One region of the Methylocystis sp. WRRC1 genome, then DNA from elsewhere that is predicted to be linked to it. Evidence: predicted binding sites of a transcription regulator. Region 1 holds the regulator's gene; each other region holds the start of a gene.
The links. Region 1 encodes LexA, which represses DNA repair genes until DNA is damaged. Its sites were predicted from a motif close to TGTTCNNNNTGTGTTCNG; they were not measured.

Region 1 (4,207 bases):
CTGTGGCGTGATTCGGCCAAGGCGCAGGACGCCGCGACCAGCATGAAGATCACGGCGCAGGATCTGCTCAAATTCGGCATCATCGACGTGATCGTCACCGAGCCCTCGGGCGGCGCTCATCGCGACCCCAGGGCGGCCATCGCCGCCGTGGGCGACGCGGTTTCCCTCGAATTGTCGCGGCTTACCAATCTTTCGCGCGAGCAGCTTCGCCACGCCCGGGCCGAGAAGTTCCTCGCCATGGGCCGAAAGATCGAGGAAAAGCGTTAAGGTAAATCCGGCAAATTTGCGGTTTTCACCATCCCGGATGGCGCCACGGACACTTTCTCGTCCCAATGTTTGGTCTAAATGCGGGTCGGCGCGGAAGGTCAGCCGTCACGCCGGGTAAGGATTGCGTTACGCGCAGGCGTGTAAAGGTTCTCGGACACGCGGGGGCGTCGCGCAAAGGGGAGCGGGTCGCATGAATTTCCAGGGTTTCAAGCCGTTTGCGGTTGTTGCGGCCTTCGCCGCCTTCACGCTGGCGGCCTGCGAGGACGGGGGCTTTTCGCACCGCTCGCTCGCGCCCATTCCGCCGGAGACGGTCGCGCTGATGGAGAAGGTCGGCACGACGAAGGAAGCGCCGATGCTCATCCGCGCCTACAAGAAAGAGGCGGAGCTCGAGATCTGGAAGATGCGGTCCGACGGCCGCTACGTCCATCTCAAAACCTTCCCCATGTGCCGCTGGTCGGGCCAGCTCGGCCCCAAGACGCGCGAGGGCGACCGCCAGGTGCCGGAGGGCTTCTATTCGATCACGCCGGCGCAGATGAACCCGAATTCGGCCTATTACCTGTCCTTCAACGTCGGCTACCCGAACCAGCTCGACCGCGCGCTGGGGCATAGCGGCGGGACCATCATGGTGCATGGCGCCTGCTCGTCGGCCGGCTGCTTCTCCATGACCGACAAGCAGATCGCGGAAATCTACGCGATTGCCCGCTCCTCCTTCGGCGGCGGCCAGCGCGCAATCCAGATGCAGTCCTATCCCTTCAAGATGACGGCCGAAAATCTGGCCAAGCACCGGCTCGACCCGAACATCGGCTTCTGGAAGAACCTGAAGGAAGGCAATGATCACTTCGAGGTGACGAAAGAGGAGCCGCAGGTCGCCTTCTGCGGCCGTCATTATGTCTTCAACGCCACGCCCGCGGGACATATGGACGCGGCCTCGGCCTGTCCGCCCTTGAAGCACAATCCGGAGATCGCGGCCCAGGTCGCCGAAAAGGCTGCCAAGGATGACGCCAAGGTGGCCGAGCTCGCCGAAAGCGGCGTGAAGCCGGTTCGCGTCGTCTATCAGGACGGCGGTCAGAACCCGGCCTTCGCCTCGCGCGTCGCCGAGGTGAGCCGCCCCGAGGCGATCGCCCCGCCAGTCGAAATCGCGCTGGAGGAAAAACCGGCCCGCGGCGCCGGCAAGGCCGCGACGCAGCTCGCCGCCAAATCGCCCGTCGTGACGGTCGCTGCCGCCAAGGCCGCCGCCGAGAGCCGGGAGGCAGAGGCGCCGCATCCGGTGGCGCAGGCCTTCGCGCCCGACGACCGCCGCGAGATGCAGGCGCTCGCCAGCGACGACAGCCCGACGAGCTCGATCAAGAAAGCGGCTCCCCGGAAGCCCGGCGCCCCCGATCCGGCGACAAAGAACAAAGCCGCCGCCCATTAGAGCGGCGGCGCCTCCGCGCCAGCTCCAGTTAACAGCTCCCTGACATTAGGCTTGCGGAACGCACCGGGAACGCATATGAATCGTTCATGATTTGTTTTTGAGCGATCCAGGCTCCCCTGCGGGTCTGTGTCGACGCTACGGCGCGAGTTCAGGGGCCAACTTTCGATGCTGACAAAGAAGCAAAGCGACCTTCTGCGCTTCATACATGAACGCCTGAAGGAGTCCGGCGTGCCGCCGTCCTTCGACGAGATGAAGGATGCGCTCGATCTGAGATCGAAGTCGGGGATTCACCGATTGATCCTCGCGCTAGAGGAGCGGGGCTTCATCCGCCGTCTTCCCAATCGCGCCCGCGCGCTCGAGGTGCTGCGCCTGCCTGAATCAGCGACGCCGCGCGGCGGCGGAGGGTCGCGGGGCGGAAAATTCTCGCCGGCTGTAATCGAGGGCAATCTCGGCCGTGTGCGGCCGCTGCACGAGCGGCGGGAGGAGGAGACCGAGCAGAATGTGGCGATTCCGGTCATGGGCCGGATCGCCGCCGGCACGCCGATCTCCGCGATCCAGAGCCGCAGCCACACCATCAGCCTGCCGCCCGACCTTCTGACCAGCGGCGAGCATTATGCGCTGGAAGTGCGGGGCGACTCCATGATCGAGGCCGGCATCCTCGACGGCGACACGGTCGTCATCAAGAAGCAGGACAACGCCGACACCGGCGACATCGTGGTGGCTCTCATCGACGACGAGGAGGCGACGTTGAAGCGTCTGCGCAAACGCGGCGCCTCGATTGCGCTCGAAGCGGCCAATCCGGCTTATGAAACGCGCATCTTCGGGCCGGATCGCGTGCGTATTCAGGGGAAGCTCGTGAGCCTCCTGAGGAAATACTGATTGGCCCGCATTCGCCCCATGCCCGCGCATGGCGAATGGGGGCGCGGCGGGCGTCCCGGGGCCGGAGCGAAGCTTCCTCCAGTCCGCAGCGCCTTGAAGCAGGGGCGATGCAAAAAAAACCGCGGTCAGTCGTCCAGCGGCTCCGCCGCCTGAGCGTCGTCATTGTCGCTTTCAATTTCAGAGGCCTCGGGCGTGGTGATCCGGCCGCGCCTTTCCTGCGGAGCCTGCGACCACGGTCGATCCTCGTCGACGCCGCGCGCCCTCGTCCATTCGATCTTCTCGCCCTTCAGTCGCAGGGAAATCGCGCCCGCTTCCGCAAGCTTGCGACGATCTATGACGATCGGCGCGGCGCAACCTTCGGGCGCATGAAGCGGCGTGACGATGATCGCCGCGCGCGCGCAGTCTTCCAGAAAGGCGCCGCGCTCATTCACAAGGGCGACGATGCGCCCGTCGAACAGTCTTCCGACGCATCCCAGATCGTCGCAGGCGACGCCAGCTCCGGCGTCTGCGGCCGCGCGGGAATCCGCGTCGGCGCGCAACCATTGTTCGGACGCGAAGACGCTCGGTCTTTTGCCCAGAAGGGCGATTTCGCCGGAGGCGGAACGGAAGGCCGCCGAGTCGCCCGCCGGCGGAACGGCTAGATCGAAACCCGTCCCGTTTTTCGCGCCGAGCAGGCCGACGAGCGCCAGCGGTATCGCGGTCGCCCGGAGCGACCACGTCCGCCATAGCACCGCCGACAGAACGGCAAGCGCGAGAAAGACGATCGCCCAGGGCGCAAAAGCCTTCACATGCAGGCTCGCCCCCGGCGCGCTCGCGATCAGCCCCGCGAGATAGATGACGAGATCGATCCCGATCTTCAGATAGCGCCAGACGAAGCCGTCGAGGCCGAAAGGATAGAGGACCGCGCCGATCAGCGCGCAAGGCACGGCGAAAAATTCGATGATCGCCAGGGTCAGCGGATTTCCGACCAGCACATATGGACTGAGCTCGTGGAAATCATTGGCCATGAAGGAGGCGGTGGCGGAGGTGGCGCAAAGGGTCGCGAGAAGCGCCGCGCCCGGTCCGTGCAGCAATCGCTCGACCAGGGCTTCGCGCAGTTCCGCAAGTCGCCCGCGCATGCTCGGGCCGACAGGGCGCGCGCGGCTTCGTCCGAGATAATCGCCGCGCCATTCATAGACCGCGATCAGCGCCGCGACGGCGGCGAAGGAAAGTTGAAAACTCGCGCCGAGCAGCGCCTCCGGCTCGAAGGCGATGATGAAAAAGGCGGCGAGCGCAAGATTGCGCATGGAGAGCGACGCGCGGTCGAACAACACGGCGACGAGCATGATGAGCGTCATGACCAGCGCGCGCTCCGTGCCGACGCGCGAACCCGTCGCGATGTCGTAGAGAATGGCGCCGAGGATAGCGAGCCCGGCCGCCCATTTCTTGATCGGGTAGTTGAGCGCCAGCGTCTGCGACATTGCGAGGAGGCGCCGGAAACCGACGAAGAAAATGCCGGCGACGAGCGTCATCTGCATGCCAGAGATGGTGATGATGTGAAAGATGCCGGCCCGGCGTATGAGGTCTTTCGCGTTACCGGAAAGGAAATCGCGCTTGCCTGTCACCATGGCGGCCGCGATGGCGCCCGCGTCGCCGTCGATCGTGCGA
Region 2 (4,207 bases), 1.2 Mb from region 1:
CGCCGGCCCCGCCGATCACAAACGATGCGGAGCACAATGGGGTCTTTCGAAAACTCGTCTCGGGCGACGACGACATCATCGGCCTCGTCGCCTATTCGCTTTACAAGCAGAACAAGATCGACTGGATGCGCGCTTTCGAGAGCCAGAACGGCCGCGCGCCGAACGATCAGGAATTCGCCTCCTACATCATTGGCGAGAACACGCCGCGCCGTGTGGCGACCTATCGCTTCCTGGCCGAATCGACGGTCGATCGCTCCGCGCCGGGGAGCTATGGGGGGCGCCGCCCGCTGTTGAGCGCCACGATGCAGATTTTCTACGGCCTGTTCGGCGTCGCCGCCGTCGCGGCGCTCATCGTGCTGCTGCGTTTCTTCTTTTCATTGAAGCACTAGGGCAAATTCGGCGAATTTGAATTCTCCGAATCTGCTCTCGCTTCATTTTCTGTCGCGCGTTCAAGCGGAAAACCGCCTGCACTTTTCCTGAACGCGCTCCAGCCGCGCTCAAAACAATGCGAGCTGCTGCGGCGAGCGCCGCGGCGGTTCGAAGAGATCGGTCCGCAGTCGCGTCTGCGAAAAGCCGAGGCGCTTGGCGGCGACCTCAAATCGGCGCCCGATCATCCAGGCGTAAGGGCCGTCGCCGGTCATGCGCTTGCCGAAGGCGGCGTCGTAGATTTTCCCGCCGCGCGTGGAGCGCACGAGCGACAGGGCGCGCCGCGCCTTGTCGGGAAAATTGGCGACGAGCCACTCGCTGAAAATGTCGCGCAGTTCGAGTGGCAGGCGCAGCATGATATAGCCGGCCTCCCGCGCCCCCGCGGCGTGGGCGCGGGTCAGGATCGTCTCGATCTCCTCGTCATTGACAGCCGGTATGATCGGCGCGGTCATCACGGCGACGGGAACGCCGGCCGCGGCGAGCTTCTCGATGGCGTCGAGCCGGCGCTCGGGCGTCGCGGCGCGCGGCTCCATGATGCGCGCAAGACGCGGATCGAGCGTCGTCACCGACAGCGCGACTTTCACCAGGCCTTGCTCGGCCATGGGCGCGAGCAGATCGAGATCGCGCAGCACCAGCGCCGATTTCGTCACGATGCCGACCGGATGTTTCGCGCGCGCCAGCACTTCGAGAATCGAGCGCATCACGCGGTGGCGTCTTTCCGCCGGCTGATAGGGGTCGGTGTTGGAGCCGATGGCGATCATCTTCGGGACATAGTTCGGCGCCGACAATTCGCGCTCGAGAATCTGCGCCGCGCCGTCCTTGACGAAGATTTCCGTTTCGAAATCGAGGCCGGGAGACAGGCCCATATACGCGTGCGTCGGCCGCGCGAAACAATAGACGCAGCCATGCTCGCAACCGCGATAGGGATTGATCGAGCGATCGAAGGAAATGTCGGGCGAATCGTTCTTGGTGATGATCGAACGCGGCTTCTCGACGTGAATATTGGTCTTCAGTGCGTCCAGCGTTCCGAGCCCGCCCCAGCCGTCGTCGATTTCCTCGCGGGTCTCCTTTTCAAAGCGCCCGCTGCGCTTCGAGACCGCGCCGCGTCCGCGCCGGCGCTCGGCGTCGATCAACCCGCCGATCCGCGCCCCCGCGTCTGGCGCAATTTCCGCCAAATGGCCCATGACGAACTCCACCCGTTCCGTGACAGTGACGGGAGGCCCTCGCTCCGTCGCGACGAAAGCGCGCGACAGCCGGGCCTCCCACGCAGACGCAACACGCAACGCAACTCACTGGGGACTTCCATGCCCCGCCATGGCTCGACCTGCCGCAGCGGAACATAACCAGAATAAAGAACAATTATAGAACAAAATTTCGGGATGCAAGAGGCGTTCGGCGGATTCGTTCCGGCAATAAAAAACGCGCCGCCCCTTGGGAGGCGGCGCGCGCGTAAATGGATCGGCTTTTTTTTGCGGCTTCAGCGCACCAGAATGTTTTTGAACTGCCAGGGGTCGCTCTCGTCGATGTCCTCCGGGAAGAGGCCGGGGCGGCCCGAGAGCGGCGTCCAGTCGGTGTAATAGCCTTTCACCGGGCCGAGATAGGGCAGTTGCACTTCGAGGCAGCGCTTGTAGTCGACCTCGTCAGCCTCGACGATTCCGGCCTCCGGATTCTCGAGCGCCCAGACCATGCCGGCGAGCGCGGCGGAGGCGACCTGCAGGCCGGTCGCGTTCTGGTAGGGAGCGAGGTCGCGCGTCTCCTCGATCGAAAGCTGCGAGCCGTACCAATAGGCGTTCTTGGCGTGGCCGTAGAGAAGCACGCCCAGTTCGTCGATCCCGTCGACGATCTCGTTCTCGTCGAGAATCTTCCAGCTGTCCTGCATCTTGCCGGCCTGCCCGAACATCTCGTGCAGCGAGAGCACCGCGTCATCGGCCGGGTGATAGGCGTAATGGCAGGTCGGGCGATAGACGGCCTTGCCGGAGGCGTCGCGCACGGTGAGATAGTCGGCGATCGAGATCGACTCATTGTGCGTGACGAGGAAGCCGTATTGCGGCCCCGGCGTCGGGCACCATGTGCGCACGCGCGTGTTGGCGCCGGGAGAGAGCAGATAGATCGCCGCGCCGCAGCCCGTCGAATGGGTGCGGCCGATGTCCGGCAGCGACTTTTCATGCGTGCCCCAGCCGAGTTCGGCGGGCTGCATGCCTTCGGAGACGAAGCCCTCGACTGACCATGTGTTGACGAAGACGTTGCGGGGCTTCGGGTCGCGGGCGCGCTGCGTGTCGCGCTCGGCGATGTGGACGCCCTTGAGCCCGAGCTTCTGCGCCAGCGCGCCCCATTCGGCGCGGGTCGTCGGCTCCCGGTCGAGGACGCCCGTGTCCTTGGCGATGTTCACCAGCGCCTGCTTCACGAACCAGGAAACCATGCCGGGGTTGGCGCCGACGCAGGAAACGGCGGTGGAGCCGCCCGGATTCTTGCGACGCTCCTCGAGGACCGTCTCGCGCAGGGCGTAATTGGTGCGGCCTTCGTTACCCTTGCTCTTGTCGAAATAGAAGCCGGGCCAGGGCTCGACGACCGTGTCGACATAAAGCGCCTTCAGTTCGCGCGCTAGCTGCATGATGGCGAGTGAGGAGACGTCGACCGAGAGATTGACGATGAAGCCCTGTCCGTCGCCCTTGGTCAGGAGCGGCGTCAGCACCTCGCGGTAGTTCTCCGGCGTGAGGCCGGTCTTGATAAAGGCGACGCCGCGCTCGTCGAGCAGGCGACGATGCGTGTCGACGGGATCGATGACCGTGAAGCGGCTCTTGTCGAAGTCGAAATGGCGCTCGATCAGGGGCAGGATGCCGCGCCCGATGGAGCCGAATCCGATCAGAACGATCGGGCCGGTGATTTTGCCATAGACGGGCCAGACGGACATGGGCGGGTCTCCTGCGGGAATGATTGTTGCGCTGCGATAAAGCAAGAGTGGGTGTGATAATCAAGCCCGGCGGGACCGCGGCTTTCGATCGCCCCGGCCGGCGCGCGGCTTTCGGGCGCTCCGTCTCGCCTCCCGCCGCGGCCACGCTTGATTGTGACGCAAGCTTCGTTTCAGTTTCGGGGCGCGAAACGCGGAGGTTCGGACATGAAGCGTTCGGCGGAGGCCCGGGAGTCTCCCGCCGCCGGGGGATCGGCGCCGCGGCGCGACGTCGTGGCCGGGCCCGCGTCAGCCGGACCGCAGAAGGCGCGGCCAGTAAAACTCTCTCCCGAGGACTCGACGGAGGACGCCGCGATTTGCGTCTTCCTCTCCGCGCTCGACCAGTTCGAAGCCAATGCAAGAGCGTTGCGGGCGCAGGAAGATCCGGAATGCGTCCACCAGATGCGGGTGGCGCTGCGCAGGCTGCGCGCAGCCATCGGCCTGTTCCGCAACGCGCTGTCGGGACCGGCGTTAGACGCCGCGCGCGAGCGCGCGAAGGCGATTGCGTCCGTTCTCGGCGCCGCGCGAGATTGGGACGTGTTTCGCGAGATGCTCGAGGCCGGCCCGCGCGCGGCCTTTGAGCAGGAGCCGAGTTTCTTTGCGCTGCTCGACGCCGTGGCGTCGCGCCGCGCGACGGCCTATGCGCAGGCGCGCGCCAAGCTCGACGAAACGCAGGCGGTGCAATTCGTCGCGGAGTTCCGGGCGGCGATCGAGCTGCGCGACTGGAATGCGGCGGCGGACGCGCGCGACGAGGGCTCTGCGAAAGGCTTTGCGCAAGCGGCGCTGACGCGGCTGCGCAAGCGCGTGATGAAAAAAAGCAGGGGACTGGCTGAT
Region 3 (4,207 bases), 1.4 Mb from region 1:
ATTTCGACGGTCGACGACGTCTTCGCGCGTCTCGAATATGACTGGGGCGAGATGGACTTTCTCGTCCACTCCATCGCCTATTCCGACAAGAGCGAGCTGAAGGGGCTTTACGCCGACACCTCGCGCGAGAATTTCATCCGCACGATGGTGATTTCCTGCTTCTCCTTCACAGAGGCCGCGCGCCGCGCGGCGGCGCTGATGAAGAAGGGCGGCTCCATGGTGACGGTGAGCTTCGGCGGCGGCACGCATGTCATGCCGAACTATAATGTCATGGGCGTCGCGAAGGCCGCGCTCGATTCCTCCGTGCGCTATCTCGCAGCGGATTACGGCGCGCGCGGCATCCGCGTGAACGCCATCTCGCCGGGGCCGGTGCGCACCATGGCCGGCGCGGGCATCACCGGCGCGCGGGCGATGGGCGCCTTCCAGAAGCAGCATTGCCCCCTGCGGCGAATGATCACGCTGGACGAAATCGGCGGTTCGGCGCTTTATTTCCTTTCCGAGCTTTCGGGCGGCGTGACCGGCGAAATCCATCTCGTCGACGCCGGCTACAACATCATGCTGCAGCCGCGGCCGGAGGATCTCAACGGCGGCGAGTGAGGCGCAAGGGGGGACGCGAATGAGGCTGGCGCTTGTAATGACTTTCATCGGCGCTCTCGCCGCCGCTTTCCCGGCTCGCGCGCAGAGCGTCGATCCGGCCGTGGGCGAGCGCCTCGCAAAGAGCGAATGCGCCGCCTGTCACGCCATCGACGCGGACGCCAAGGCCAGGAGTCCCGACCCCAAGGCGCCGCGCTTCGCGGAGGTCGCGAATATGGTCTCGACGACGGAACTGTCGCTGAAGGTCTTCCTGCGCTCCTCGCATAAAAACATGCCCAACATCATGCTCGCGCCGGAGGAGATCGATTCCCTGGCGGCCTATATTCTGGGGCTCAAGAAGAAGTAGCGGCGAGCGCGTCCCTTGTCGCGCCGGAGCGGCTTGGCGCTTGCGTGAGACGCAAGCGCCGGTTCTCACGCCGCCATCTTTTGTCCCGCCATCTTGCGGCAGGCTTCTGCGCAGCGGCGGCATTGCGCGGCGCAATCCTTCATGTCGGGAAGGGCGTCGCATTCCTTCGCGCAGGCTTCGCAGGCCTCGGCGCAATCCTCGCAGATATGTCTGGCCTGCGGCGATTTCATCAGCATCATATGCGCGGCGTTGCGGCACATTTCGGCGCAGCTGATCATGGCGCGGAAATGTTTCGGTTTCACATGGTCGCCGCCCGTTTCGAGACAATGGGTCATCGCCATGCCGAAGCACATCTGGTAGCAGCGCAGACATTCGTCGACGCAGCTCTGCATCTCCTTGGACATTTTGTGCATGGGGCGTCCTCCGATCGGTCGATCGACGCGTTCATCCGCGTCGGCCCCTTTGGTTAGCTGGGCCATATGTAGACGTAATCAAGCCTGGCGGCGACGCCCGGACTCTTTCGCTTGACTCTCGTGGCGCGTGAGAACAAATATCGAACATCGCCATGAGGGCGATCTTTCCAAACTCGGGGACTTCGCAACCGATGTCGCAGGGCGGCGTTTCGGAACGTATCGGCTTTTTGCGCCGCCGCATCGCCGCCATCGAGGCGCGCGACGGGGTCGCGCGGGGCGTCCGCGAAGGCGCGCGCGACTCCATCGACGCGCTTTTTTCTCCCGGCCGCGCGGGGTTGAGCGAGCTTTTGCCGGCCCGCCCGCCGGACGCGCCGGGAGCGGGCGCCTTCGCTCTGGCGCTTGCGCTGCGGGCGCGGGCGGCGCGCGGCGGCGGGGCGCTGGTCTGGATCGTCGAGGATTTCAGCGCCGGCGAATTCGGCCTGCCCTACGGGCGCGGCCTCGCGGCGGCGGGGATGGACCTCTCCCGCTTCGCGCTCATTCGCGTCCGCCGTCCGCGCGAAACTCTCTGGGCGATGGAGGAGGCGCTGAGGAGCGAAGCCTGCGCGGCGGTGGTCGCCGAGAGCTTCCTGCCCGCGCGTCTCTACGATCTTTCCGCGTCGCGCCGCCTGCTGCTCGCGGCGCGGCGCGGCGGCGGCCTCGGCCTCGTCGTCGCGCAGGGGGCAGAGGCGACGCGCTTCTCCAGCGCCGCCGAACTTCGCCTCGAAATCGCCGCCGCTCCTGTCCCGCCGTCGCGTCCCCGCCCGGCGCTCTCGCCCGCCGCGCCCTTCGCCTGGCGGCTGCGGGTGACGAAAGCCCGCGCGGGCCTGCTGGGCGAGACGGGCGAGATCGATCCAGGGCAATGGCGCGATCTCGCCTTCGATCCCGAAAGAGTGGTGTTTCGTCATGCGTTTCCTGAGCGTCTTCCTGCCCCGTCTTGCGACCGACCGGCTGCTGCGGCGGCGCGGCGGCGCCGGGCGTGAGCCCTTCGCCGTCTACGCCCGGGTGAAGGGGGCCGAGCGGCTCACGGCCGTCGACGCCGGCGCGCAGAAGCTCGGCCTTCATCCCGGCCTGGCGGTCGCCGACGCCCGCGCCCGCTGCCCGGCGCTCGCGCTTGCGGAGGCCGATCCCCGCGCCGACGCCGCGCTGGTCGGGACGCTCGCCGACTGGAGCCGCCGCTTCACCCCGCTCGCCGCCGCCGATCCGCCGGACGGCGTGCTGCTCGACGTTTCCGGCGCGGCGCATCTTTTCGGCGGCGAGAATGCGCTGATGGCGGAAATCGAAGGCCGTCTCGCGGCCCTCGGCTTTTCCGCCCGCGCCGCGATCGCGCCGGGTCCCGCCCTCGCCCGGGCGCTGGCGCGCTTCTCGACCCTGCGGCTCGTCGCGCCGGAGACTCCGCAGGAGGAGATCGACCGGATCGCCGCCGCCTTGCCCGCCGCCGCGCTCGGCCTCGATCCCGAGGCGCTGGCAGGAATGCGCCGGGCCGGCCTGCGCCGGATCGGCGATCTCCTCGCCCGCCCGCGCGCCCCGCTCGCGGCGCGTTTCGGACAGGCGGCGCTCGCCCGGCTCGACGCGCTGACCTGCCGCATCCGTGATCCGATCACGCCGCGCTTCGAGGCGCCGGCCTTCATCGCCGAGCGGCGCTTCATCGACGGGCTCACCCGGCGCGCCGATGTGGAGGCGACGCTGCGGCTCCTCGCCGCCGACCTCTGCCCGATGCTTGCGCGCGCCGGCGTCGGCGCGCGGCGGCTGGAGGCCGTTTTCTACCGCGTCGACGGCGCCGTGAAACATCTTTCCGCCGGGACGAGCCGGCCGCTGCGCGAGCCCTCCCGCCTCGCGGCGCTGCTCATCGAGCGCCTTGCGGCGATCACGGAGGAGGGGCTCGACGCGGGCTATGGCTTCGACGTGCTCCGGCTCTGCGCCAGCGAGGTCGAGAGTTTCGAGACGCCGCAGACGACGCTCGTCGCGCCGCCGAAGGGCGCGCCGGACGATCGGGATCTCTCCGATCTTCTCGACCGTCTCGGCGCAAGGCTCGGCCTGCGCCGCGTGCTGCGGCTTCATCCACAGGAGACGCATCTGCCGGAATTCGCGGTCGCCGCCGTCCCGGCCGCCTCCGGCCCGGCGCCCGTCGCCTTTCCGGCGCAGGAGGCGCCGCGGCCGCTGCGCCTCTTCGAGCGGCCCGAGCCGATCGAGGCCATGGCGCTCGCCCCCGACGGCCCTCCGTTGCGCTTCCGCTGGCGGCGCGCGCTGCATGAAATCGTGGCCTATGAAGGCCCGGAGCGCATCGCGCCGCCCTGGTGGGGCGCCGGGGACGACGGGCTGACGCGCGATTATTTCCATGCGCAGGACGCGCAGGGCCTGCTGTTCTGGCTGTTTCGCGAGGGGCTTTACGGGCGCGAGGCCGGCCGGCCGCGCTGGTATGTGCATGGCCTCTCTTGATCCAGGTCTTCGCCGCTCCAACCTGAAGATGGCTCGACGTCATTCAAACGTCATGATTTCCGGTCGAAGTCGCTGCGACGGCGCCACTCTTGCGAGCAAAGAAGCGCAGTTCCGTCCATTCGGGCCCGAAGCCCGCGAGACAAAGAATGCAAAAAGACGAGGATCTCGCCATTTCACCTCAACCCCGCCTGCCTGTCGTCGTGGCCCCGCAGCGAAAAAGCTTCTTCGAGACACTGAGCCAGCGCCTGCCTCACGGCGCCGGCCAGATCATCGGCGCATTGGCGAGTCTCGCGCTGTTCACTCTCGCCGCCTTCGTTCTCGGCAATGTCCTGTCGAAAATCCATTTCGCCGACGTCGCGACGGCGCTCAAGGAGACGAG
Region 4 (4,207 bases), 260 kb from region 1:
CGCGGATTTTTCGATGTCGTCTTCTGCTCGATGGAAATGGCCGGCGAGAGCCCGTCGATCTGGTCGACGTCCGGCTTCTGCATCATCTCCAGAAACTGCCGGGCGTATGCGGAGAGCGACTCGACGTAACGGCGCTGCCCCTCGGCGTAGATCGTGTCGAAGGCGAGCGATGACTTGCCCGAACCGGACAGGCCCGTGAACACCACGAATTTGTCGCGCGGGATCGTCAGATCGACATTCTTGAGATTGTGCTCGCGCGCGCCACGAATGGCGATGGTCTTCGAGTCGGAAAAAACCTTCTCCACCGCCTGGGCGGATTTCCTTGTGCTGCTCGCCATGTCTTGAGAACTTGCATGATCGGCGCCGGCGCCCGACGCCTGCGCCTTTCCTGCCACGGACCGCGCCGCAAATCCACCTTGCTTGCAGTTGCCCTGTCGTCCCGCCGGGCCTATCAGCGGCGCCATGACAGCGCAGTCCACCGCCCCGGCGAAAAAGCCCCTCCACCACCACCTCTATGTCCAGGTGCTTGTCGCCATTCTGCTCGGCGCGCTGTTCGGCTGGCTGGCGCCCCAGACCGCCGCGCAGGAATGGGTGAAGGCGCTCGGCGACGGTTTCATCAAGCTCATCAAGATGGTGATCGCGCCGATCATCTTCTGCACGGTCGTCTCGGGCGTCGCGCACATAGAGGACGCCAGAAAAGTCGGCCGCGTTGGGGTCAAAGCGCTGATTTATTTCGAGATTGTCTCGACTTTCGCCCTCGTCATCGGCCTTCTCGTCGGCAATATTCTGAAAGCCGGCGCGGGCTTCGCCGGCAAGCCGGACCCCTCGGCGATCACGAAATATACGGAACTCGCCGCAAAGCGCAGCGGCGTGGATTTCGTTCTCGACATCATCCCCGACAGCGCGATCGGCGCCTTCGCCAGGGGAGAAATATTGCAGGTGCTGCTCTTCTCCCTGCTGTTCGGCTTCGCGCTGCTGACGCTGGGCGAGCGCGGCCGGGGTATGCGCACATTCGTCGACGACGCCGGCCACGCCATGTTCGGCGTCATCGCCATCGTGATGAAAGCCGCGCCCATCGGCGCCTTCGGGGCCATGGCCTATACGGTCGGCAAATATGGCTCCGCCGCATTGCTGTCGCTCGCGGGACTGATCGGCTCCTTCTATCTGACGGCGGCGCTTTTCATCGCCGTCGTGCTTGGGCTCATCGCCGCGGCTGTCGGCTTCAACATCTTTCGGCTGCTTGCCTATCTGAAGGATGAAATCCTCATCGTTCTCGGCACTTCTTCATCCGAGAGCGCCCTGCCCCCGCTGATGGAGAAGCTGGAGCGGCTCGGCTGCTCCAAGCCGGTCGTCGGGCTGGTCGTGCCGACCGGCTATTCCTTCAATCTCGACGGCACGAACATCTACATGACGCTGACGACGCTGTTCATAGCGCGGGCGATGGGCGTCGAGCTGGATTTCGCGCATCAGGCGACGATCCTCGTCGTCGCCATGCTGACCTCCAAGGGCGCGAGCGGGGTCTCCGGGGCGGGCTTCGTCACCCTCGCCGCGACGCTCGCCGCCGTCGATCCGCAGCTCGCGCCGGGCATGTCGCTGGTGCTCGGCATAGACAAATTCATGGCGGAGTGCCGCGCGCTGACCAATTTCATCGGCAATGGCGTGGCGACAATCGTCGTTTCCGCCTGGGAGGGCGAGCTGGACCGCGACAAGCTGCAGGAAGGGCTGAAACGGCGGATAGACCCGTCGGACGTGGAAACCGCCGTCTCGACAGAATGACGCGCTTGCGCCGCCAGACCCGGGCTGCTAGAACAAAAAAAGAACATATCGGCTGTGCAAGGGCGCTGCGCATGGATGATCTGTGGACAAGGCGCGGGCGTGCGCCAGATTGTCCTCGATTGGACTAGAGTGCCGCGCATCTCAGCAATTGGAGAGAGTCATGGCGGGCAGCGTCAACAAGGTCATTCTGGTCGGCAATCTGGGCCGCGACCCCGAGGTGCGGACCTTTCCTTCCGGCGACCGCGTCGTTTCCTTCTCGCTCGCAACGACCGAGTCCTGGCGCGACAAGGCGACCGGCGAACGCAAGGACCGCACCGAGTGGCACAATGTCCAGATCTTCAACGAGGCGCTGGGCAAGATCGCCGAGCAATATTGCCGCAAGGGCGCCAAGATCTATCTCGAAGGCCAGCTGCAGACCCGCGAATATACGGACAAGGACGGCAATCAGCGCAAGGTGACCGAGGTCGTCGTGCCGCGCTTCAGGGGCGAGATGACCCTCCTCGACAGCAAGGGCGGCGGCCGCGGCGAGGGCGACTATGAGGGCGGCGGCTACGGCCAGAGCGGCGGCGGCTCCTTTGGACGCTCGTCGCCAATGGAGCGGGCCCCCGCCGAGCGGCGCCCGTCAGCCCCCGCCGGCCGGCTCTCCGACCAGCTCGACGACGATATTCCGTTCTAGGAGAAGGTCATGTTTTCAGGCCGTCGTTTCCGTGCCGCGCTCGCCCTTGCTTTTGCGGCGGTCACGACGACGGCGATGGCGGCCCAGCCCGGCGCGCAGGGAATTCGCGGGCTCGTCACCCTGGGACCTCGTTGCGGCGCCGAGTCCTTTCCGCCCGAGCCGGGATGCGCCGAGAGGAAGTTCGCCGCTTCTCTGATAGTGGAGAGAGTTGCGGGGTCCCGGCGCAGCTGGAGGTTTTCCTCGAACGCCGAGGGCCGGTTCGAAATCGCGCTGCCGCCCGGACGCTATCAGATTCGCTCCACGACCATCCTGCCGCGCTGCCAGAGCAATGAGCCGATTGTCGTGGCGCCCGGAGCCTTTACGGAAATCACAATCCGTTGCGACAGCGGCGTCCGGTAGCGCGTTTCAACAGAAAATGGCGAGATCGCTACAGGCGTCCGGACCCTGGCCGCTCGCGCGGATCGGCGCAAGCAAGCTACCCGGATCGGGCTAGGCAAACCATTGAAAATGTATACATATTTGTCGACACAGCGCCTGCCTGCGGGTCCCGCGCGGCGCCGCCGGACTTAACCTTAAGGGCAGATGCGTCAAAACTAGTTTCAATTGTCTCGAAGTTTCAAATATCGGCGGAAGGATTCGTTAAGGAAACGCTAACACTCTCGCACGTCACAAGCTGTGTCTCAGCCGCGCCTCGGCGGGGCTGAAACCGGCGGAAAACCAGCGAAGGCGCCGCCATTAGCGGCGCCGCCTGTTGACAGACGAGCGGGTAAAATGATCGGACACGTTAACAGTTCCTTCCGGCGCCTCGCCGGTCCGTCTCCGCGCAATTGCGCCAATTTGATTCATGATTCCCGTGGCTTCGCGGCGGTCGAATTCGGCCTGATCGCCCTGCCGTTTCTCCTGCTGATCGTCGCCATCCTCGAATACAGCTACGGCAATTTCGCCCAGTCGCGCCTCGACGCCGTCGTGCAGCAGGCGTCGCGCCAGATCATGACGGGCTATGTGCAGAACCAGTCGGTCGGCGGCAAGGCGCTCGACGCCAATCAGTTCCGCACGAAGATCATGTGCCCCAAACTGCCGGCAATCATGAATTGCGCCGATCTCTATGTCGACGTGCAGGCCTTCGACACGCCGGACTACGGCAGTTTCGTCAATGCGACGAAGAGCGGACTGAAGCCTCCGCAGCTCGACAACTCGAAGAACGCCTACTGCGTCGGCGGCGCGAAAAAATATGTGGTGATCCGCGCCGCCTATCCCGCGCCGCTGCTCACCACCGCGCTGATTTTCCCCAGCAGCACGACCTACAAGGGCCGCAAGACCCGGCTCGTCCAGTCGACGGCGACGTTCAAGAACGAACCCTTCCCCACCTCCAACGTCGGGTGCTGACATGACGCGCGACGCCTTGCCGATGAACAAGAATCTCCTGCGCGACGCCCGCGGCTTCGCGGCGGTCGAATTCGGCCTCGCGCTTCCGGTGCTCGGCCTCATGCTGCTCGGCTTCATCGAGCTCGATCGCTACGCCTGGGCCGGGCGCCAGCTCGAGAATACGGCGCACTCCATCGCCCAGATGTTGTCTCAAACGACCCGCGTCGAGCCGGTCGACCTGAAAGCCGCGCGGGATTCCGTGATGGTGCTTTTCCCGCGCGTGCTTCAGGACAGCGCCCGTCAGGGCCATAAATGGAGCGACGACATTTCGGTCTCTATGACGACCGTCGGTTTCACGCCGACCGCGCCGGGCTGCGTCGCGAGTTGCAC

Region 2: a site for LexA is predicted at 1,778-1,795, ahead of LG047_RS11115 (PA0069 family radical SAM protein). Genes of this name have one in related genera too.
Region 3: a site for LexA is predicted at 1,483-1,500, ahead of LG047_RS09790 (ImuA family protein). Genes of this name have one in related genera too.
Region 4: a site for LexA is predicted at 1,805-1,822, ahead of ssb (single-stranded DNA-binding protein). Genes of this name have one in related genera too.

Annotation. Positions count from the first base shown of each region.
Region 1 is NZ_JAJFZJ010000001.1:3,475,288-3,479,494, forward strand. Features, by position in the region: gene LG047_RS17020 (acetyl-CoA carboxylase carboxyltransferase subunit alpha) at 1-267, shown strand, start outside; gene LG047_RS17025 (murein L,D-transpeptidase family protein) at 458-1,681, shown strand; gene lexA (transcriptional repressor LexA) at 1,847-2,560, shown strand; gene LG047_RS17035 (ComEC/Rec2 family competence protein) at 2,686-4,207, opposite strand, start outside.
Region 2 is NZ_JAJFZJ010000001.1:2,300,461-2,304,667, forward strand. Features, by position in the region: gene LG047_RS11110 (hypothetical protein) at 1-389, shown strand, start outside; gene LG047_RS11115 (PA0069 family radical SAM protein) at 498-1,610, opposite strand; gene LG047_RS11120 (homospermidine synthase) at 1,904-3,337, opposite strand; gene LG047_RS11125 (CHAD domain-containing protein) at 3,542-4,207, shown strand, end outside.
Region 3 is NZ_JAJFZJ010000001.1:2,026,877-2,031,083, reverse strand. Features, by position in the region: gene fabI (enoyl-ACP reductase FabI) at 1-597, shown strand, start outside; gene LG047_RS09800 (cytochrome c family protein) at 635-940, shown strand; gene LG047_RS09795 (four-helix bundle copper-binding protein) at 1,006-1,353, opposite strand; gene LG047_RS09790 (ImuA family protein) at 1,545-2,372, shown strand; gene LG047_RS09785 (DNA polymerase Y family protein) at 2,296-3,828, shown strand; gene LG047_RS09780 (lysylphosphatidylglycerol synthase domain-containing protein) at 3,975-4,207, shown strand, end outside.
Region 4 is NZ_JAJFZJ010000001.1:3,731,156-3,735,362, reverse strand. Features, by position in the region: gene uvrA (excinuclease ABC subunit UvrA) at 1-338, opposite strand, end outside; gene LG047_RS18280 (dicarboxylate/amino acid:cation symporter) at 463-1,776, shown strand; gene ssb (single-stranded DNA-binding protein) at 1,937-2,452, shown strand; gene LG047_RS18270 (hypothetical protein) at 2,462-2,851, shown strand; gene LG047_RS18265 (TadE/TadG family type IV pilus assembly protein) at 3,224-3,838, shown strand; gene LG047_RS18260 (TadE/TadG family type IV pilus assembly protein) at 3,840-4,207, shown strand, end outside.